Regions from separate parts of the Saccharopolyspora sp. CA-218241 genome, predicted to be linked through region 1. Evidence: riboswitches for the same ligand, from Rfam matches in the RefSeq annotation. Region 1 holds a riboswitch; each other region holds the start of a gene.

Region 1 (5,100 bases):
TCGGGGAAAGACCTCGGCGGCCAAACCGGCTAGGGTTCCGCCTGTGACCGCCGCGCCGTCCCCCCGCTGTGACCGGATCAGCGAGCTGACCGCCGACCAGCTCCGCGCCCGCCTCACCGAAGCCCTGCACGTCTACGTGACCGCGATGGGGTACCCGCCCAGCACCGCGACGCAGCGCGGTCCGATGTGGTCGGCGCACACGATGCGGCCCGGGTGGCGCTGCGTCGGCGCGTTCAACGACCGCGACGAGCTCATCGGCATCGGCTACGGCTACCTCGGCGCCGCCGGCCAGTGGTGGCACGAGCAGGTGCGGCGCGGGCTGCTCAGCGTCGGCGGGGACGTCGACCGGTGGCTGACCGACTACTTCGAGCTCACCGAGCTGCACGTGCACCCGGGCAGCCAGGGCGGCGGACTCGGCGGGGAGATCCTGCGGCGGCTGCTCCTCGGGGCCGAGGGCAGCACCGTGCTGCTGTCCACACCGGAGGGACCGACCCGCGCCTGGCGGCTGTACCGCAGGCTCGGGTTCGACGACGTGCTGCGCGACTACCGGTTCACCGGGGACCCGCGTCCGTTCGCGGTCCTCGGCCGGTCGCTGCCGCTGGCGGACTGACCGGCCGGGGCCACCTCGCGCCCCGGCCGGCGCCGGGATCACAGCAGCGCGAGCTGCTCCCGCAGCGTGTCCAGCCCCATGGCGCCCATCCGCAGCGCCTGGGCGTGGAACTCCTTGAGGTCGAACGCCGCGCCGTGCCTGCGGCGGGCGTCCTCGCGAGCGGCCAGCCACAGCCGCTCGCCGAGCTTGTAGGACGGCGCCTGCCCCGGCCAGCCGAGGTAGCGGTCGATCTCGTCGCGCACGTGCGCCGGGTCGGCGATGGTGCGGGTGAGCATGAACTCCAAGCCCAGCTCGGGCGTCCAGCGCTGCCCTTCGTGGAAGCCGGTGCCCTTCGGGATCTCCAGCTCCAGGTGCATCCCGATGTCGACGATCACCCGGCCCGCCCGGAAGAGCTGGTCGTTGAGCATCCCGAGCAGGTCGCCGTCGTCGCCGAAGTAGCCGAGCTCGCGCATCAGCCGCTCCGCGTAGAGCGCCCAGCCCTCCCCGTGCCCGGAGACGAAGCACATCAGCCGCTGGAACTTGTTCAGCCGCCCGGACTCGTGCACGCCGGTGGCGATCTGCAGGTGGTGCCCCGGAACGCCCTCGTGGTAGACGACGGTCAGCTCCCGCCAGGTCGGGAAGTCGACGCGGTCGGCGGGCACCGACCACCACATCCGGCCGGGGCGGGAGAAGTCGTCGCTGGGACCGGTGTAGTAGGCGCCGACCCCGCCGCCGGGGGGCGCGATCCGGCACTCCAGGGCCATCAGCCGGTCCGGGATCTCGAAGTGGGTGCCGCGCAGCTCGCGCAGCGCCTCGTCGGACCTGCCCTGCATCCACGCCTCGAATTCGCGCTGCCCGCGGACCAGGTAGCGCGGGTCGGCGTCGAGCGCGGCCGCCGCCTCGGCCGGGGAGGCGCCGGGCTCGATCCGCCGCGCGACCTCGCGCAGCTCCGCCTCGATCGCGGTGAACTCCTGCCAGCCCCACTCGTAGGCCTCCCGCAGGTCCAGCTGGGCACCGGTGAAGTAGCGGGACCACAGCCGGTAGCGCTGCTCGCCCACCGCGTCGCGCTCCGGCGCCCGCGGCAGCAGCTCGTCGCGCAGGAAGTCGGCCAGCTCGGCGTAGGCACCGGCGGCCGATTCGGCGGCGGCGTCGAGCTCCCGGCGCAGCGCCCCGCCGACCTGCGCCCCGCCGACCTCCGCCCCGGCGACGAGCTCCGCGAAGAACGACTTCGGAGCACCGCGCCCGGACCAGGTGTCGCACTGCGCCGCCACCTTGGCGATCTGCCGCGCCGCCGAGACCGCGCCCCGGCGGGCGCCTTCGGTCAGGCCCGCGCGCAGCGAGCGCACCGACTCGCCGACCTTCGCCAGCCGGGTGGCGATGGTGCGCCAGTCCTGCTCGGTGTCGGTCGGCATCATGTCGAAGACCTGCCGGATGTCCTGCACCGGACTGGCGATCACGTTCAGCGCCGAGAGGTCGGCGTCGGCCTCGTGCAGCTCCAGGTCGACGCCCACCCGCTCCAGCAGCACCGCCTGCGCGACCCGTTCGGCGTCGTCGGCGGGCACGGCCTCGCGCGCCGCCGCGACCGCGCGCCGCGCCGCCTCCGCCCGGGCCCGGTGGCCCTCCGGCGAGTAGTCCGTCATGTCCTCGTCGTGACCCGGCAGCCCGAGGAAGGTGCCGGAAATGGGGTCGAGCGCGGCCAGCTCGTCGACGAACCGGTCGCTGATCTCGTGCACGCCCTGCTGATCAGTCGCCATGCCCGCCCACGCTAGTCGTCGCCCGCCGGAGCCTCATCCGGATTCCTCCGGCGCGGTCGCGCACCCGGCGAAAACCCGCAGCCGGTGCGACGATTCGGCAGGTGGAGCGGACAACGAGCGGTCGTCGAACGGGCCCCGCCCGCGGTGCGGTGCTGGGTCTGCTGCTGGTGCTCGTCGGGATGGTCACCGGCGGCTGCCTGCACGTGAACGCGGCGCTCACGATCGACGGCGAGGACGCCGTCGCGGGTGAGCTGGTGATCACCACGCAGACCGCCGACGGGAAGGTCCCGTTCCAGTTGACCCCGCCCGAGGACCTGGCCGACCAGGTGCGGATCACGCCTTACGCGCAGGGCGACCGGGTCGGCTCGCACCTGTCGTTCCGCGGCCTGAGCTTCGACGAGGTGACCCGGCTGAGCCAGTCGCTCACCCCGGACGACTCGCGCTACCAGTTCCAGCTCTCCCGCAGCGGCTCGCTGGTGATCCTGGAGGCCTCGGCCGACCTCACCCCGCTGGCCAACACCGACTCGTCGGTCGAGGTCAAGGTCAGCGCGCCGGGCGAGATCACCAGCACCAACGGCGAGGAGAGCGCGGGCACGGTCACCTGGGAGCTGGAACCCGGCGAGGTGACCAGGCTCGCGGCGACCTTCCAGTACGCCAGCGCGACCGGCGGCGGCTGGGTCGGCTGGGCGGCGCTGCTGACCGGCGCGACCTTCCTGGTGGCGCTGGTCGTCGCCGCGCTGGCGCTGAGCACGCACCTGCGGGCGCGCGCGGCCGAGGAAGCCTGAGCGCGCACCCCGCAAGGCCACCCGGATCAGACCCCTTAGGGTGAGGCGCGAGCCAGTCGTGCCCGCGGGAGCGGGACGGGGAATCCGGTCGGAAGCCGGAGCTGACGCGCAGCGGTAGGGGTGCTGGGCGAGGACACGTGCCACTGGGCCACCAGGCCCGGGAAGGCTCCTCGCCCGAACGAGCCCGAGCCCGAAGACCTGCTGGCTCGCCGGGACGCACACCGCTTCCCGGCTCGCACCCGGGCTTCGCGACCGAGCCCCGAGCGAAGGACGGTAGTCTTGCGCACCCGCCGCGCGGTGGTCCTGACCAGCCTCGCCACCCTCGCCCTCACCAGTTGCGCCGCACCCGAGGCCGGAGCACCGGCACCCGGCGCCGTGTCCGTGCCCAACTGCGACCGGGAGGTCGTGGTCGAGCAGCCGCCGCAGCGCGCGGTGAGCCTGAACCAGAGCACCACCGAGATCATGCTGTCGCTGGGCCTGCAGGACCGGATGGTCGGCACCGCGACCTGGACCGACCCGGTGGACCCGGACCTGGCCGAAGCCAACGCGCAGGTGCCGAGGCTGGCCGACAACGCCCCGTCGTTCGAGACCGTGCTGAGCACCGAACCGGACATCGTGCTGGGCGCCTACCAAGCCGTCTTCACCGATGAGCGGATCGCCTCGCGGGAGCGCTTCGGGCAGCTCGGCGTGCCGACCTACCTGTCGCCGAGCAACTGCCTGCCGGAGGAGGCGCCGCTGGCCGAACCGGTGGTGCTGGACGACATCTACCGCGAGGTGCGGGAGATCGCGACGCTGTTCGGGGTGCCCGAGCGCGGCGAGGCGCTGATCGCGGACCTGCGCGACCGGGTGTCGGCGGCGCAGCGGAAGGTGGCGGGGCTGGACCTGCCGCCGGAGACCTCCGTGCTGTTCTGGTTCGCCCGCACCGAAACCCCGTACGTGGCGGGCGGCACCGGCGCCCCGGCGATCATGGCGCGCACCCTCGGGGTCCGCGGCACCTACGCCGACCAGCGCTCGATGTGGCCGCAGATCGGCTGGGAGGACATCCTCGCCCGCGACCCCTCGCTGCTGGTGCTCGGTGATCTGACCCGCGACGGCGAGGGCGACTCGTTGCGGGCCAAGGTCGACTTCTTGCGCAGCGACCCGGCCGTCTCCCGGCTCCCGGCGGTGCGCGAGCAGCGCTGGCTGCCGATGACCGGCACGGCGCTGAACGTGAGCCTGCAGACCATCGACGGGATCGAGGCCCTGGCCGACGCGCTGGTCGAGCTGGACCGGCAGCGGTGAGCCGCGCGCCGCGTCCCGGCCGGGCCGCGGGGCTGGTGCTGGTCGGCGTGCCCGCGCTGGTGCTGTCGATCGCCGCGGTGATCACCACCGGACCGGCCGACCTCGGCGTCGCGGAGGTCGTCGAGGTGATCGCCGCCCGGTTCGGCTGGGTCGAGACCGACCTGTCGCGGATAGCGCAGGGCATCGTGTGGGAGCTGCGGTTGCCCCGCGCGCTGCTGGCCGCGCTGTGCGGCGCCGGGCTCGCGGTGTGCGGCGCGGTGCTGCAATCGCTGCTGCGCAACCCGCTCGCGGACCCGTTCCTGCTCGGCGTGTCGGCGGGTGCCTCCACCGGCGCGGTCACGGTGGTGGTCCTCGGCCTCGGCGCCGGGGTGATCGGCCTGACCTCGGGGGCGTTCGTCGGCGCGCTCATCGCCTTCGGCCTGGTGATGCTGCTGGCCCGGCTGGCCGGTGGCGGGACCGGCCGGGTGATCCTCGCCGGGGTCGCGGGCACCCAGCTCTTCTCGTCGCTGACCTCCTACGTCGTGATGACCTCGGCCGACGCCGAGCAGACCCAGGGCGTGCTGTTCTGGCTGCTCGGCTCGCTGGCCGGGGCCCGCTGGACCGACGTGGTGATCGCCGCCGCGGTGACCGCCGCCGGGCTGGCGGTCTGCCTGTCCCAGGCCGGGCGGCTGGACGCGTTCGCCTTCGGCCA
Region 2 (5,100 bases), 360 kb from region 1:
CTGAGCCGTCGCGGGCGAGGCCGCCGAGTGGTGGGGGAGGCGGCCCCGCCCGCGACGGGAGTGATCAGCGCAGCGACGGACGGATCCCGGCGGTCGCGATGATCACGTTCTCCAGCGCCTGCTCCACCTCGGTGTAGCCCCGCGTCTTGAGCCCGCAGTCGGGGTTGACCCACAGGCGTTCGGCGGGCACCGCGGCCAGCGCGGCCGTCAGCAGGTCGGTGACCTCCGCCGCGGTCGGGACCCGCGGCGAGTGGATGTCGTAGACGCCCGGGCCGACGCCCCGGGCGAAGCCGACCGCGTTGAGGTCGTCGAGCACCTCCATCCGGGAACGGGCCGCCTCGATGCTGGTGACGTCGGCGTCCAGCGCCACGATCGCGTCGATCACGTCGCCGAACTCGGAGTAGCACAGGTGCGTGTGGATCTGGGTGGAGTCGGCGATGCCGGACGTGGCCAGCCGGAAGGACGTCACCGCCCAGTCCAGGTACCCGGGCCGGTCCGCCTCGCGCAGCGGCAGCAGCTCGCGCAGGGCGGGCTCGTCCACCTGGACCACCCGGATGCCCGCGGCCTCCAGGTCGGCCACCTCGTCGCGGATGGCCAGGGCGACCTGGTCGGCGGTGGTGGCCAGCGGCTGGTCGTCGCGGACGAACGACCACGCCAGGATGGTGACCGGTCCGGTGAGCATCCCCTTGACCGGCTTCTCGGTGAGCTTCTGGGCGTAGGTGGCCCACTCCACGGTCATCGGGGCGGGGCGGGAGACGTCGCCGTAGAGGATCGGCGGGCGCACGCACCGCGACCCGTAGGACTGCACCCAGCCGAATTCGGTGCTGGCGAACCCGTCGAGGTGCTCGGAGAAGTACTGCACCATGTCGTTGCGCTCGGGTTCGCCGTGCACCAGCACGTCGAGGCCGAGCCGCTCCTGCACCCGGATCACCCGCTCGATCTCGTCGCGCATCCGCTGCTGGTAGGTCGCCGGGTCGATGCGTCCGGCGCGCAGCGCCGCGCGCGCCTTGCGGACGTCGGTGGTCTGCGGGAAGGAACCGATCGTGGTGCTCGGCAGCGGCGGCAACCGCAACGACCGCTGCTGGGCCTCCTGCCGCCCGGCGTAGTCACCGCGCCGCGCGTGCTCCGGGCGCAGCGAGTCCAGCCGGGCCCGGACCCGGTTGTCGCGCACCGAGTCGGCACCGGCCCGGTCGGCGACCGCGCGCCGGGCGGCGGCGAGCTCGTCGGCCACCACCTCGCGCCCGTCGCGCAGCGCCCGGCCGAGGACCACGACCTCGTCGACCTTCTGCCGCGCGAAGGCCAGCCAGGACGCCACCCGCGCGTCCAAGGCGGTCTCGGCCTCGACGTCGTAGGGCACGTGCAGCAGCGAGCAGGACGTGCCGACCGCGACCTCGCCCGCCAGGCCCAGCAGGGTCGCGGCGGTGGACAGCGCGCCGTCCAGGTCGGTGCGCCAGACGTTGCGGCCGTCGACCAGTCCGGCGACCAGCGCCTTGTCCGCCAGGCCGCGCACCGACGGGAGCCGGTCCAGCGCCGACCGCCCGGCGACCAGGTCCACCGCCAGCGCCTCGACCGGGGTGGCGGCCAGCTCGCCGAGCGCCTCGCCCAGATCGCCGAAGTAGCCGGCCGCCAGGATCTTCGGCCGCTCGGTCAGCTCGCCCAGGCGCCGGTAGGCGGCGCGCAGCGCGGCCAGCTCGGCGGGGGAGCGGTCGGCGGCGAAGGCGGGCTCGTCGAGCTGCACCCACTCCGCGCCCGCGCGGTGCAGCTCACCGAGCAGCTCGGCGTAGGCGGTCAGCAGGTCGTCGAGCCGGTCCAGCGGGCGGAACGACTCCGGCGCCTGGTCGTCCGATTTGGACAGCAGCAGGAAGGTCAGTGGCCCGACCAGCACCGGACGGGTGGTCACGCCCGCTTCCAGGGCTTCCTGGTACTGGTCCACAGGGGACTGGTCGGACAGCGAGAACCGCGTGTCCGGGCCGATTTCCGGGACGAGGTAGTGGTAGTTGGTGTCGAACCACTTGGTCATCTCCAGCGGCGGCGTGGACTCCACCCCGCGCGCCATCGCGAAGTAGGTGTCCAGCGGGCTCAGCCCGAGCGCGGTGAACCGTTCGGGTACCGCACCGAAGACGACCGCGGTGTCGAGCACCTGGTCGTAGTACGAGAACGTGTTGCCCGGCACCGAATTCAGTCCGGCCTCGTGCAGCGAGCGCCACGTGTCCACCCGCAGGCCGCGGGCGACCTCCCGGAGTTCCGGCTCGCCGATCCGCCCGGCCCAGTAGCGTTCCAAGGCTCGTTTGAGCTCCCGGTCGGGGCCGATCCGGGGGTAGCCCAGCACGGTGGAACCGATCGTGGTTGTCAACGCTCTCTCCTCGCGAGCTCGACGACAGGAGTCCGAGACCGGGAGAGCGCAGGGCGCGACGGCGCGACGAGCTGCCGCGCGGGCGTCCGGCAGGCCCTCCCTCGGGGCCTCGAACAGCGCGCACCGCTCCGGCGCGCGCACCGGTGGCAGGTCTTCGGACTCACGGGCGCTTCCCGGCGTCGCCGGGGATTCCTACTGGCCGTCGCTTCCCGGGCCTGGTGGCCCAGTGCTGATCCCGGTCGTGGACCGGGGACGGCGTTGGTTCCCGTTCACCGCTGCGGGGCAGTCCCGGATTCGCACCGGGTTCCCTCTTGCCTCGGCCGCTCCCGCCCGGTCGGGCGGAGGCGGCCGAACCACCAGCACGGATCAGGCTAGCCGCCGACCTCGCGTTGGCAAGGGCGCCCGCCGCCACGAGCGTCCCCGCGCGCCGGGCGCGGCGCCCGTTGACGTCGCCTTTCGATCCGCCGCGCCGCCGCGGTGAGATCCCGGACACACCGTCGCGCGGGCGCCCGCCCGCCGCCGAGCCGGACGGACCGGTGGGCCCCCGCAGTGGACGTCCGCTCAGCGCTGCGCCGGGTCGGCGGGGAGCCGGTCGAGGGGCATCCCGAACACCTCGCGGTAGGTCGCCAGCGCTTCGTCCTCGGTGAGGGTCCGCTCGGTGCGCTCGCCGTGCTCGGTGCGGACCAGTCGTGTTCCGCTGAGGGTGACCCGGCCCGCTCCGGTGCGCAGCGAGCAGGTCGGACCGCGGGTGAACGGCGAGCGCGGCGAGGTCTGCTGGTACCAGCAGGTGGGCTCGAAGTCGCGCAGCGCGCGGGGGCGGGGCTCCAGCCGGTACTGCGGCTCGCCGTCGCGCAGCAGGTCCAGGTCGCCGGACGCCGCGTCGACCGGGCGGAGGGCGAACGAGCCTTCCGGGTCGGGCTGCTCGCCGGTGCTCGCCATCCGCAGCGGGTGCACGGGGTTGCGGCCGAAGCCGACGTCGACCAGCCACGGCTCGTCGAGGTCGACCCGCAGCGCCAGGTGGTCCATCGGCGGACCCGGCTGCTCGGGGGTGGCGAAGACCCGCGCGGCGAGCAGTTCCACCCGGTAGCCGAGCGCGGTCAGCAGCGCCGCGAACAGCCCGTTGAGCTCGTAGCAGAAGCCGCCCCGGCGGCGCCGCACGATCTTGTCGACCAGGTGCTCCTCGGTCAGCTCGACCAGCTCGCCGAGGTGGATGTCGAGGTTCTCGAACGGCACCGAGGTCAGGTGCCCGGACTGGAGCGCGTGCAGGGTCGTCGCGTCGGGCGGCCCGACCGCCTCGATCCCGATCCGGGCCAGGTACCGCTCGGTGGTGGCATCGTCCACACGACCATTCTGGCACATCACCTCATGTCCACAGTAGACACCAGCGGCCGGGTGGGGGATATGATCCCGCGAACGGCGGTGCTCGCGCCCCGGGACCTGGGAGGATGGCACGGATGACGGCTGGCGGGCGAGAGGACGAGCGGACCGGGCCGACCGCGGCTGACGTGGCGGCGCTGGCCGGGGTGTCCCGGGCGACGGTGTCGTACGTGCTCAACGGGCTCGTCGACGAGCGGATCGGGCCCGAGACCTGGGCCGAGGTGCGGGCCGTCGCCCGCGAGCTCGGCTACGTCCCGCCCGGCGGCCGCCGGACGACCGGGCACGAGCTGGTCATCGGCCACCTGGGCGGCGAGCGGATGACCCTCGCGCGACTGGCCACCGCGGGGCTGGACCGGCTCGCCGTCGAGCTCGGCGAAGCGGGCTACACGATGGTCCTGCACCGCGACACCGAGCTGAAGGGGATGGCGGCGGCGCGGTCCTGGGCGGCGTTGCGACCGGCGGCGGTGATCGCCCACGCCGACCGGTTCACCAAGGGCGGTGCCGAGCTGCTCCGCCGCGCGGGGGTGGTGCCGATCGGCATCGCGACCCAACCCGTCCCGGCGGTGCCGACGCTGGTGATCGACGACTCCCGGCTGGGCGAGGTCGCCGCCGAGCACCTCGCCGAGCGCGGCTGCCGCCGGGTGCTCGTGGTGGTGCCGAAGGCCAAGGGCGACCGGCAGCTCGTGGCGCACCGGGTGGCGGGGTTCGAACGGGTGGCCGCCCGCACCGGGATGCGGCTGGAGGTGGTGCGGATGGGGCTGCGCCGCGACTCCGCCGACCGGCTGACCCGCACCGTCGCCGGGGACGATCCGCCCGACGGCGTGTTCGCCTGCACCGACGACCACGCCGGGCTGCTGCTGGGCGCCCTGCTGGACCGGGGCGTGCGGGTCCCCGGTGACCTCGCGCTGGTCGGGGCGGACAACGCTCCGTTCTGCGAGATGCTGCGTCCCCGGCTGACCTCGGCGGAGATCGATCTGGACGCCCCGGGGGCGGACCTGGGGCGCGCCGTGCTGGCGGCCATCCGGGGGCGGTGGGACCCCGACGCGGCCGCCCGGCCGTGGCCCGCGGTGCTGCACGTCCGGGACACCTGAGCGCCGCACCAGGGTCTTCGGTCCCTGTTCAGCGGCTCCGCCGCGTCCCTAGCCTCGAGCCGACCCATATCCCGGCGCGATCGCAGGAGGCGGCCGCATGACGGTGACCCCCGTTCGCGAGCTGACCCGGCGGGAGCAGGACGAGATCGACCGCGCCAACCGGTCCCGTCGCCCGCCCGTGGTCTTCCTGCACGGCATGTGGCTGCTGGCGGAGAGCTGGCGGCCGTGGGCGGACTGCTTCGAGGACGCCGGCTACGCTGCGCTGACCCCCGGCTGGCC
Region 3 (5,100 bases), 2.9 Mb from region 1:
GGCGCCGACCGGCGTCTACTTCAAGGACCCGCGACCCGAGGGCACCCGGGTGCACTACTACCGGGCCGGGTCGGCGGCGTCCACGATGGACCAGGACTTCCTGGCCGACGTGGTGCTCGACGCCCCGGCCGCGGTGCACCTCAGCGGCATCACGCCGGTGCTGTCCACCGGCTGCGACCGGCTCGTCCGGCGGCTGCTGACCCGCCCGCGGCGGTCCCGGCTGAGCTTCGACGTGAACCACCGGCCCGCGCTGTGGAGCGCGGCGGAGGCGGCGCCGGTGCTGCGGGAGCTGGCGCAGCTCGCCGACGTGGTGTTCGTCGGGCTCGACGAGGCCGCGGCGCTGTGGTCGGTGCGCACCCCCGAGGAGGTGCGCGCGCTGCTCGACCGGCCCGAGCTGGTGGTGGTCAAGGACGGCGCGCTGGCCGCGTACGAGTTCGGCGTGGGCACCACGTCGGTCCCGGCGCCCCGCGTGGAGGTCGTCGAGCCGGTCGGGGCCGGGGACGCCTTCGCCGCCGGGTACCTGTCCGGGCTGCTGCGCGGTGCGGACGCCTCGCGCCGGCTGCGGCTCGGGCACCTGCTGGCGGCCCGGAGTCTGCTCAGCACCGAGGACCACCAGGCGCTGCCCGACCTCGCCGAGCTGGAGGAACGACTGGCCTACGACGAGCGGGCCTGGGGCGGCCTGCGGATCGGCGGTGACGCGTGAGGGGTTTCGACGAGCTGCTGGCCGCGCCGGTGCTGGCGATCCTGCGCGGGATGACCCCGCAGCGGACCGCCGAACTGGCCGAGCGGGCCTGGGACCTGGGCATCGAGGCCGTCGAGGTGCCGATCGAGACTCCGCGCGCCGAACCGTCGCTGCGCGCCGCCGTCGAGGCCGGTGCCCGGCGCGGGCGCCCGGTGGGCGCGGGCACCGTGACCTCGCCCGAGCAGGTCCGCACCGCGCAGGAGGCCGGGGCCGCGTTCACCGTGGCGCCCGGCCTGGACGCCGAGGTGGTGCGGCTCAGCGCCGACGTCGGGGTGCCGCACCTGCCCGGCGTGGCGACCCCGAGCGAGGTCCAGCAGGCCCGGCGGCTCGGGCTGGACTGGGTCAAGGCGTTCCCGGCCGCGCAGCTCGGCGCCGGCTGGTTCAGCGCGGTGCTCGGGCCGTTCCCCGACCTCAAGCTGGTCGCCACCGGCGGGATGAACGCGCGCAACGCCGCGGAATTCCTCGCCGCGGGCGCCCGCGCGGTCGCGGTGGGCTCGGCCCTGGACGATCCCGAGCAGCTCCCCGCCCTGGCCGGGTTGTTGCGCGACGGCAGGAGGGCGTAGTGCGGGTGCACGTCGGTCCGGAACCGGCCGCCGAACTCCAGGACGCGGTGCTGGCCGCGGGCGCGGAACTCGCCCCGGCCGCCGAGGCCACCGGGCTGGTGTGGTTCGGCGCCGGGCCGGAGCGGTTCGCCGAGTACGACCACCCGGGGCTGGAATGGGTGCAGTTGCCCGCCGCCGGGATCGAACCGTGGCTCGCGGCGGGCGCGCTGCGCGAGGGCATCACGGTCACCTCGGCCGCGGGCAGCTACGCCGAGACCGTCGCCGAGCACGCCCTCGGGCTGATGCTGGCCGGTGCCCGCGGCCTGCACCAGGCCGCCCGCGCCGAGCGCTGGGACCGCCCGGGGCGGGCGCGCACCCTGTTCGGCGCCACGGTGGGCATCGTCGGCGCGGGCGGCATCGGGCGGGCGCTGATCGGGCTGCTGCGCCCCTTCGGCGTCCGGGTGCTGGCGATCAACCGCTCCGGCCGCCCGGTCGACGGCGCCGAGCGCACCTGGCCCGCCGACGCCCCGGACGCCCTCGGCACCCTGCTGGAGCGGTCGGATCACGTGGTGGTCGCGGCTCCGGCCACCGCCGCCACCGCCGCGCTGATCGACGCCGCCGCGCTGGCGCGGATGAAGGACGACGCCTGGCTGATCAACGTGGCCCGCGGCTCGCTGGTCGACACCGGCGCGCTGGTCGAGGCCCTGGACGCCGGGCGGATCGGCGGGGCCGCGCTGGACGTCACCGACCCGGAGCCGCTGCCGGACGGACACCCGCTGTTCGGCCACCCGCGCGCCCTGATCACCCCGCACTCGGCGAACCCGAAGCCGCTGCTGCTCCCGGCGCTGGCCCGCCGGGTGCGGGACAACGTGCGGCGGCGCCTGGCGGGCGAGCCGCTGATCGGCGTCGTCGACCTCGAAGCCGGGTACTGACCGCTCCGGGGGACGACCGGGGCCCGGCCCCTCGGGCGGGAGCCGGACCCCTGGCCTCGATCAGGAGGCTTTTCAGAATGCGGCGGAGCCGCATTGCGGTGAGGCACGCAACTTGCACCGCGGCCCGTGCTCGGACGGTGCCGCTCAGCGATCTTCTCGCGAGGACAGCCGTGACGCCGTGTACGAAGTGGGTACATCAGGAACGGCTCCCGGAGCGAGTGGGCCGCTGAGGTCCCGCTACCGGCACCGCCACGCAGACCATTGGCGAAAGCGATCCTTCAGGGCAGGAAGTAGCCGTTGCCGTCGACGTACTCGCCGCTGCCACCGAGGGTGTCGGCGGTGAACTCGCCCAGCTCGGCCAGTTCGGGGGTGCGGTAGGTGGTCTCGGTCATGGTCGTCGCCTCCATGTCGTTGACGTGGCGCCCGCCGCGGGCACCTGCCCCTGTGATCGGCGGCGTCCCGGACGCCTTGAGGTCCCCGCGGCGGGGGTTCACCCGGGTTCCGCAGCACGACTACTCGGCCGTGCCTCCTGGTCCCTGCTCCGCCGGCGTGTCCGGGGGGCGCGCGGGAGGCGGCCCGGAGGGCTGCCGGGTGCGGGGTGAACGACGTCTCACGGCGGGCGCGCCGGTGGCCGTTAGGATGATCGGCGTCAGACGGCGGTGACGCGGAGGAACCCGGTGCGAAACCGGGGCGGTCGCGCCACTGTGACCGGGGAGCGCACTCCGACGAGCCACGGCCCGCACGGGCCGGAAGGCGGGGCCGCGCGCCGATCCGGGAGCCAGGACACTCCGGCCGCCGTGGATCCCGATCGGGGCGCGCACCCCGAGGAAGGACGCGCCGTGTCCGACGCTGCCCGCACCACCAGGATCCTGCTGCTGTCCACGGCGGACACCGATCTGCTGGCCGCCAGGGCCTCCGGTGCCGACTACGCGGTGGCCAACCCGTCCCGGGTCGCCGCCGAGGACGTCCCCGACCTGCTCACCGGGGTCGATCTCGTGGTGGTCCGGCTGCTCGGCGGCAAGCGCGCCTGGGCCGAAGGGCTGGAGGCGGTGCTGGCCTCGGGCCTGCCGACCGTCGCGCTCAGCGGCGAGTCCACCCCGGACGCCGAGCTGATGGCGCTGTCCACCGTCCCGGCCGGGGTCGCCACCCAGGCGCTGACCTACCTGGTCGAAGGCGGACCGGGCAACCTCGGGCAGCTCGCCCGGTTCCTGTCCGACACGGTGCTGCTGACCGGCGACGGCTTCGAGCTGCCGGAGCGGATGCCGGAGTTCGGCCCGCACGGCGAGCGGGCGCACGACCCGGCGCGGCCCACCGTGGGCATCGTCTTCTACCGGGCGCACGCGCTGGCGGGCAACACCGGGTTCGTCGACACCCTCGCCGACCAGGTCGAGCGGGCCGGGGCCAACGCGCTGCCGGTGTTCTGCGGCTCCCTGCGCGGGCTGTCCGACGCCGCCGGGCTGCGCGACCTGCTCGGCGGCTGCGACGTGCTGGTGGCCACGGTGCTCGCCGCGGGCGGCTCGGTGGCCGCCGACGCCAGCGCGGGCGGCGACGAGGACTCCTGGGATGCCGGGGCGCTGGCCGAGCTGGACATCCCGGTGCTGCAAGGGCTCTGCCTCACCACCAGCCGCGCCACCTGGGAGGGCAGCGACGCCGCGCTGTCGCCGATGGACGCCGCGATGCAGGTCGCGGTGCCGGAGTTCGACGGCCGGCTGATCAGCGTGCCCTTCTCCTTCAAGGAGGCCGGGGACGACGGCATCCCGGTCTACCTGGCCGATCCCGAACGCGCCCGGCGGGTCGCGGGCACCGCCACCGCGCTGGCCCGGCTTCGGCGCACCGCCGACTCGGACAAGAAGCTGGCCGTGGTGCTGTCGTCCTACCCGACCAAGCACTCCCGGGTGGGCAACGCGGTCGGCCTGGACACCCCCGCCTCGGCGGTGGTGCTGCTGCACGCCCTGGCCGAGGCCGGGTACGACCTCGGCGGCCTGGACCTGTCCGGGGTGGACGGCGACGGGCTGATCCACCGGCTGATCGCCGCGGGCGGCCACGACGTCGAATGGCTCACCGACGACCAGATGTCGCAGGCCGCGATCCGCGTCCCGGCGCCCCGCTACCGGGAGTGGTTCGACGCGCTGCCCACCGCGCTGCGCGAGGCCATGGCCGAGCACTGGGGTCCGCCGCCGGGCGGCCTGTACGTCGACGACGAGGGCTCGATCTACGTGGCGGCGCTGCGCTTCGGCAACGTGGTGCTGATGATCCAGCCGCCGCGCGGCTTCGGCGAGAACCCGATCGCCATCTACCACGACCCGGACCTGCCGCCCTCGCACCAGTACTTCGCCGCCTACCGCTGGCTGGCCGAGGAGTTCGGCGCCCACGCCGTCGTCCACCTGGGCAAGCACGGCACCCTGGAGTGGCTGCCGGGCAAGGGCCTCGGCCTGGCCGCCGAGTGCGCGCCGGACGCCGTGCTGGGCGACCTGCCGCTGGTCTACCCGTTCATCGTCAACGACCCGGGCGAGGGCACCCAGGCCAAGCGCCGCGGGCACGCCGTCGTGGTGGACCACCTGATCCCGCCGATGGCCCGCGCCGACAGCTACGGCGACATCGCCAAGCTGGAGCAGCTCCTCGACGAGTACGCCCTGGTCACCGACCTCGACCCGGAGAAGAAGCCCGCGCTGCGCAACCAGATCTGGGAGCTGGTCACCGCCGCCGAGCTGCACCACGACCTGCACCAGCAGGACCAGCCCGACGCCGAGTCGTTCGACGACTTCGTGATGCACATCGACGGCTACCTGTGCGAGATCAAGGACGTGCAGATCCGCGACGGGCTGCACATCCTCGGCCGGGCGCCGGCGGGCGAGGAGCTGGTCAACGACGTGCTGGCGATCCT
Region 4 (5,100 bases), 2.8 Mb from region 1:
CACCGGACTGCAACGCCTCCAGCAGCGCATCGCGCACCGCCACGCTGCGCCGGGGGAATCCGCCGGCGAGCACCCCGAGCAGCAGCCCGTCGTGCTCGGCGACCGCGGGGGTCACCGCGCTGCCGGACACCGCCCGGTCGGAGCGCACGCAGAACACCCGCCGCCGCTCGGCCTCGGCGCCCACCGCGGCGTTGACCTCGTCGGGGGAGGCGGCGGCCACCGCGTACCAGGCGCCGTCCAAATCGCCGTCGCGGTAGCCGCGCCGGGTCCAGGTGATCTCGCCGGCGTCGGCGAGCGCCTCCACCGCGGGGGTGGCCTCGGGGGCGATCACCTCGACGGCGGCACCGGCGCCGACCAGGCGGGGCAGCCGGCGCTGCGCGACGGTTCCCGCGCCGACCACCACGACCCGGCGTCCGGCGAGGTCGAGTCCGGCGAGGTAGTGGTGCTCGGCGGGCGGGTTAGCGGGAGTGTCCATGTGCGTGTCCGTGTCCGTGACCGTGCCCGGTCGGATCGTCGGGGTGGTGGTGCGGCGTCTGCGGCGCACCCAGCTTGTCCTCGAAGCCCGGCAGCAGCACCCGGTAGGCGCAGGTGTCGCAGTTCATCCGGATCTCGCCGTGCAGCGCCTCGTGGTAGCGCTCGACGACGAGCTCGGCCAGGGCGTCGGTGTCACCGAGGTAACCGGAGACGTGGACGTCGATGTCCGGTGCCGCGCGGGCGTACTCCCGGGCCTGTCGGGCCACGCGCTGCGGCAGCACCCCGTCGAACAGGAAGTAGGGCGCCACCACGACCTTCCGCGCGCCGAGGCGGCGGGCCCGTTCCAGCCCGGCCGCGACGTCCGGCGGTGCCAGCGAGACGAACGCGGTCTCGACCGTGTCGAAACCGCAGGTCTCCTGCAAGAGCCGGGAGACCTTGCACACCTCGGCGTTGGCGTCCGGGTCGGTGGAGCCCCGGCCGACCAGCACCACGGCCGTGTCCGCCCACTCCTCGCGCGGCACCACCGCGGCGATCCGCTCGGCCAGCAGGTCCAGCAGCACCGGGTGCGGGCCCATCGGGCGGCCGAAGGCGAACGACGTGCCCGGGTGGCGGCGGACCTCCCGCTCCAGCGCGGCGGGGATGTCGCCCTTGCCGTGCCCGGCGGCGACCAGCACCAGCGGAACCGCCGCCATGGTGCGGTGGCCGCGCGCGGCGAGCTCGCCCCACGCCTCGGTGACGGCCGGTGCGGACAGCTCGATGAAGCCGCCCGCGACGTCGATCCCGGCGGGGGCCATCCGGCCGCGCACCCGGTCGATGAACGCGCGGAACTCCTCGACCCCGCCGTCGTCCACCGTCCCGTGGCCCACGATCAGCAGCGGCTGCGGTGCGGTCACCGGTCCTCCTCCTGGTTCTCCCGCCAGTACAGCAGGGCGTTGACGGCGGCGGCGGCGATCGCCGCACCGCCGCGTTCGGTCAGCGTGCTCACCCCGGGGAGTCCGCTGCGCCGCAACGCCGCCTTGGCGGCCACGGCGCCGACGAAGCCCACCGGCACGCCGACGACGAGCGCGGGTCGCACCGCGCCCGCCTCGGCGAGCCGCAGCAGTTCGGCCAGCGCGGTCGGGGCGTTGCCGATCGCCCACACCGCGCCGTCGGGATGGCGTTCGGCGGCGGCCCGGATGCCCGCGGCCGACCGGGTGAGCCCGTCCTCGGCGGCGACCCCGGGGAGGTCCAACGCGACCAGCGGTTCCCGGGACGTGATGCCCACCGCCACCATGCGCACGTCGGTGATCAGCGCGGCGCCGTCGAGCAGCGCCCGCCGCCCGGCGCGCACCGCGTCCTCGGTGGTGACCACCTCGCCGGTCCAGCTCGGGTCCGCCGTGGTGTGCACGACGCGCTCCACCACGGCGCGGGTCAGCGGGGCGAAGTGCCCGAAATCGGCGCGCTCCCGCATGATCCGGTACGACTCGATCTCGATCGGGTGCACCCGCCGCGGTGGCGGGTCGAACGTGGTCATGCTCGCTCCGGCTCCTCGACTCCGGCCGGACGGGGAGCGACGGCCGCAGCGGAGCGCGCGGGCCGCCGTCGGCGACCGCGTTCCGGCATCCCGCATGGGAGCCCGACCTCCTGGGTTCTCCCGCCCGGGGTGGGGTGTCCGCGCGCCGCGGCGCGACGCGGGGCCGGCGCGCAGTGTCCTGACTCCCGGATCGACGCGGTGTCCCCGGCCTTCCAGCCTTGCGGCCGTGGCCATCGGTGGGGTCCGCTCCCCGGTCACAGTGGCGGGACCGCCCCGGATTCGCACCGGGTTCCTGCACTGCCAGCCGACGTATCCTGACCTGCCGAGCACCCCAGGTCAAACCCCGTGAATTCGATCACGCACCCGGCCCGAGGACGCCCACCTCACCCGGGAGGGTGCCGAGTGAGGGGCGCCTTCATCCGGCTATGTCGGATGAAGGCGCCCCTCACCAGGGTCGCGAGGTCAGCGCTCGAGGTATTCCAGGACCGCCAGGACCCGCCTGTTGGTCTCCGGTTCCTGCGCGAGCCCGAGCTTGCCGAAGATGCTCGCGATGTACTTGCCCACCGCCCCCTCGCTCACCACGAGGCGCTGCGCGATGGCGGCGTTGGAGCAACCCTCCGCCATCAGGGCCAGGACGCCGCGCTCCCGGTCGGTGAGGTCCTGGAGCGGGGCGGCGCGGCGGGCGACCAGGGCCGAGATGACCTCGGGGTCCATCGCCGTGCCGCCCGCGGCGACCCGGCGGACCGCGTCGACGAACTGCTCGGCGTTGAACACCCGCTCCTTGAGCAGGTAACCGACGGCGCCCGCGCCGTCGGCGAGGAGCTCGCGGGCGTAGAGCTGCTCGACGTGCTGGGAGAGCACGAGCACCGGCAGGCCGGGGATCGCGCGGCGGGCGACCAGCGCGGCCTGCAACCCTTCGTCGGTCTTGGTGGGCGGCAGCCGGACGTCGACGACGGCGACGTCGGGGCGGTGGTCGAACAGCGCGGCCTGGAGTTCGGGGCCGGTCTCCACCGCCGCGACGAGGTCGAAGCCGTGCGCGGTGAGCAGCGCGCTCAGGCCGTCCCGGAGGAGGAAGAGGTCTTCGGCGAGGACGACGCGCACGGGATCTCCAAGGTCGCTCGGGTGGGACCGCCGTCCGGGCTGGACAGCGCGAGTGCGCCGTCGAACGTACCGAGCCTGCGCCGGATCCCGGCGAGTCCGCCGACGTGCCCGACGACCGCACCGCCGGACCCGTCGTCGGTGACGGTGATCCGCAGCGCGGTGCCGTCGTGCGACACCTCGACGCGGATGGCCGCGGCGGCGGCGTGCTTGACGGCGTTGGTGACGAGCTCGCGGGTGGCGAAGTAGGCGGCGGCCTCGACGGCGGGCGGGCACCGACCGGGCAGGTCCACCACCGCCTCCACCGGGGCCGCCGACTCCAGGGCGAACGCCCGCACCGCGTCGCCGAGACCGCGTTCGGCGAGCACCGGGGGCCGGATGCCGCGCACCAGCCCGCGCAGTTCCGCCAGCGCGGCGCCGGATTCGTCGCGGCCCTCGGCGAGCAGCGCGCGGGCCCGCTCCGGTTCGGTGGCCAGGAGCTGTTCCGCGGCGGCCAGCTTGAGCCCCAGCGACACCAGCCGCGCCTGCGGCCCGTCGTGCAGGTCGCGCTCGATGTCGCGCAGCCGGTCGGTCTCGGCCTCGGTGGCGTCGGTGCGGGTCTCGGTGAGCTGCTCGACGCGCTGGGCGAGCAGCGCGCGCTCGGTCGGGGCGAGCAGCAGCCGGGCCCAGTACCCGTGCCAGCGCAACGTGATCGGCGCGAGCAGCACCAGCACCGCAGCGGCGAGCAGCCCGGCGGGCATCCCGATCGCCGGGTTGTCCACCAGCCAGCGGGCGAACCCGGTCCAGCCGGCGCGGGCCGCGGACATGTCGAGGAACACGCCCAGCACGGCCCACCACAGCGGCACCCAGAAACCGGCGGCGAACAGCCAGAGCAGTCCCGGCAACGCCAGGCCGAGCCCGCCGACCACCAGGTCCCCCGCCAGCCACAGCAGGTCCCGCCAGGTCGCCGGATCGCGCAGCGCGCGCCGCAGCCGGGCGCTGCGCCACGCGGGCGCCGGGGACTCGACCAGCGAGCGACCGGACCGGTACAGGCCGTCGGCGGTCGGCACCGGCGGCTCCACCGGCAGGTACGCCTCGCCGACCTCGACCCCGGACCAGTCCCGGGCCAGGCGCCGGTTCAGCCCGGCGAGCCACCGCACCCCGTCGACCAGTCGCGGCCAGACGACGATCGCGCCGAGCGGGGTGGCGATCAGCAGCGCCAGCACCGCCAGCACGGCGACCAGGAAGTTCAGCGCGGACAGCGCGCCGAGCACCAGCAGCCGCCAAGTCGCGAGCAGCCGGCGGACCACGGCGTTGGGCCGGCAGCTCCGGTCCGGGGCGGGCCCGAGCTTGCGGGCCGACCAGCGGGCGTGCAGCCGCAGCACCGGCCGTCCGCCCACGGCGGCGGCGAGCCCGAGGACCAGGCCGACGACCGCGTTGGTGAGGAACCAGTCCAGGTCGCGCCCGGTGGCCGGGTCCTCGGCGAGCCACTGCACGCGGCGCACCCAGCGCGGCAGCCGCGGCGACCGGTAGACGATGTTGTCCTGCCGGTACCAGCCCTCGGCGTCGGGTTCGGGGTCCGGTGGTGGCGGCCGGTACGGGGATCCGACCGGCACCCCACCCCACCGCCCGGCGAGCCGGCGGGAGAGGTCGGCGGCCGCGCGGGTCGCCCCGAGCAGCACCTCCCCGACCCGCAGCAGCCCGCACGTCGCGATGCTCAGCGCGACCACCTCCAGTGCGAACCAGACCGGTCCGGTCACGGCGACCGCCGCCACGGCGAACCCTCGTCCTCGATCCAACAACCACCTCGTCATGGCGACGATCCTCGCCGGTCACCGGGGCGCGGCGCACTGCTGCCAGCTCCCCGGTCGGGGTGGGGAAAACCCCACCCCCGGACGGGAGGCAGCGCGGTACCGGAGCCGCCCCGCCCACCGCCACGCTCGGCGCGGAGGTGGTCGCGATGGCAGGAGCGGATGCGGTGGTCGCCGAGGTCGGCCGGAGCGGGCGCGATCCGCTGGCGCTGACCTGCGGACTGC

Evidence for each region. A riboswitch is a leader RNA that binds a small molecule or an ion and turns the genes downstream of it on or off. The one in region 1 is predicted to bind cobalamin.
Region 2: it holds a riboswitch for cobalamin, as region 1 does, so the genes downstream of both, metE (5-methyltetrahydropteroyltriglutamate--homocysteine S-methyltransferase) here and ACQP0T_RS08210 (ABC transporter substrate-binding protein) in region 1, are expected to answer to the same signal.
Region 3: it holds a riboswitch for cobalamin, as region 1 does, so the genes downstream of both, cobN (cobaltochelatase subunit CobN) here and ACQP0T_RS08210 (ABC transporter substrate-binding protein) in region 1, are expected to answer to the same signal.
Region 4: it holds a riboswitch for cobalamin, as region 1 does, so the genes downstream of both, ACQP0T_RS21530 (precorrin-8X methylmutase) here and ACQP0T_RS08210 (ABC transporter substrate-binding protein) in region 1, are expected to answer to the same signal.

Annotation. Positions count from the first base shown of each region.
Region 1 covers NZ_CP191860.1:1,679,209-1,684,308, reverse strand. Annotated here, with positions in the region: gene ACQP0T_RS08225 (GNAT family N-acetyltransferase) at 44-610, shown strand; gene ACQP0T_RS08220 (DUF885 domain-containing protein) at 649-2,343, opposite strand; gene ACQP0T_RS08215 (DUF3153 domain-containing protein) at 2,445-3,128, shown strand; cobalamin riboswitch at 3,165-3,348, shown strand; gene ACQP0T_RS08210 (ABC transporter substrate-binding protein) at 3,408-4,409, shown strand; gene ACQP0T_RS08205 (FecCD family ABC transporter permease) at 4,406-5,100, shown strand, end outside.
Region 2 covers NZ_CP191860.1:2,042,021-2,047,120, forward strand. Annotated here, with positions in the region: gene ACQP0T_RS09970 (SDR family oxidoreductase) at 1-4, shown strand, start outside; gene metE (5-methyltetrahydropteroyltriglutamate--homocysteine S-methyltransferase) at 65-2,353, opposite strand; cobalamin riboswitch at 2,482-2,726, opposite strand; gene ACQP0T_RS09980 (arylamine N-acetyltransferase family protein) at 2,915-3,694, opposite strand; gene ACQP0T_RS09985 (LacI family DNA-binding transcriptional regulator) at 3,808-4,821, shown strand; gene ACQP0T_RS09990 (alpha/beta fold hydrolase) at 4,919-5,100, shown strand, end outside.
Region 3 covers NZ_CP191860.1:4,553,235-4,558,334, reverse strand. Annotated here, with positions in the region: gene ACQP0T_RS21665 (sugar kinase) at 1-703, shown strand, start outside; gene ACQP0T_RS21660 (bifunctional 4-hydroxy-2-oxoglutarate aldolase/2-dehydro-3-deoxy-phosphogluconate aldolase) at 700-1,305, shown strand; gene ACQP0T_RS21655 (NAD(P)-dependent oxidoreductase) at 1,305-2,216, shown strand; gene ACQP0T_RS21650 (lasso RiPP family leader peptide-containing protein) at 2,495-2,608, opposite strand; cobalamin riboswitch at 2,885-3,004, shown strand; gene cobN (cobaltochelatase subunit CobN) at 3,056-5,100, shown strand, end outside.
Region 4 covers NZ_CP191860.1:4,524,355-4,529,454, forward strand. Annotated here, with positions in the region: gene cobA (uroporphyrinogen-III C-methyltransferase) at 1-475, opposite strand, end outside; gene ACQP0T_RS21525 (sirohydrochlorin chelatase) at 459-1,367, opposite strand; gene ACQP0T_RS21530 (precorrin-8X methylmutase) at 1,364-1,987, opposite strand; cobalamin riboswitch at 2,159-2,282, opposite strand; gene ACQP0T_RS21535 (response regulator transcription factor) at 2,450-3,088, opposite strand; gene ACQP0T_RS21540 (sensor histidine kinase) at 3,040-4,863, opposite strand; gene ACQP0T_RS21545 (hypothetical protein) at 5,025-5,100, shown strand, end outside.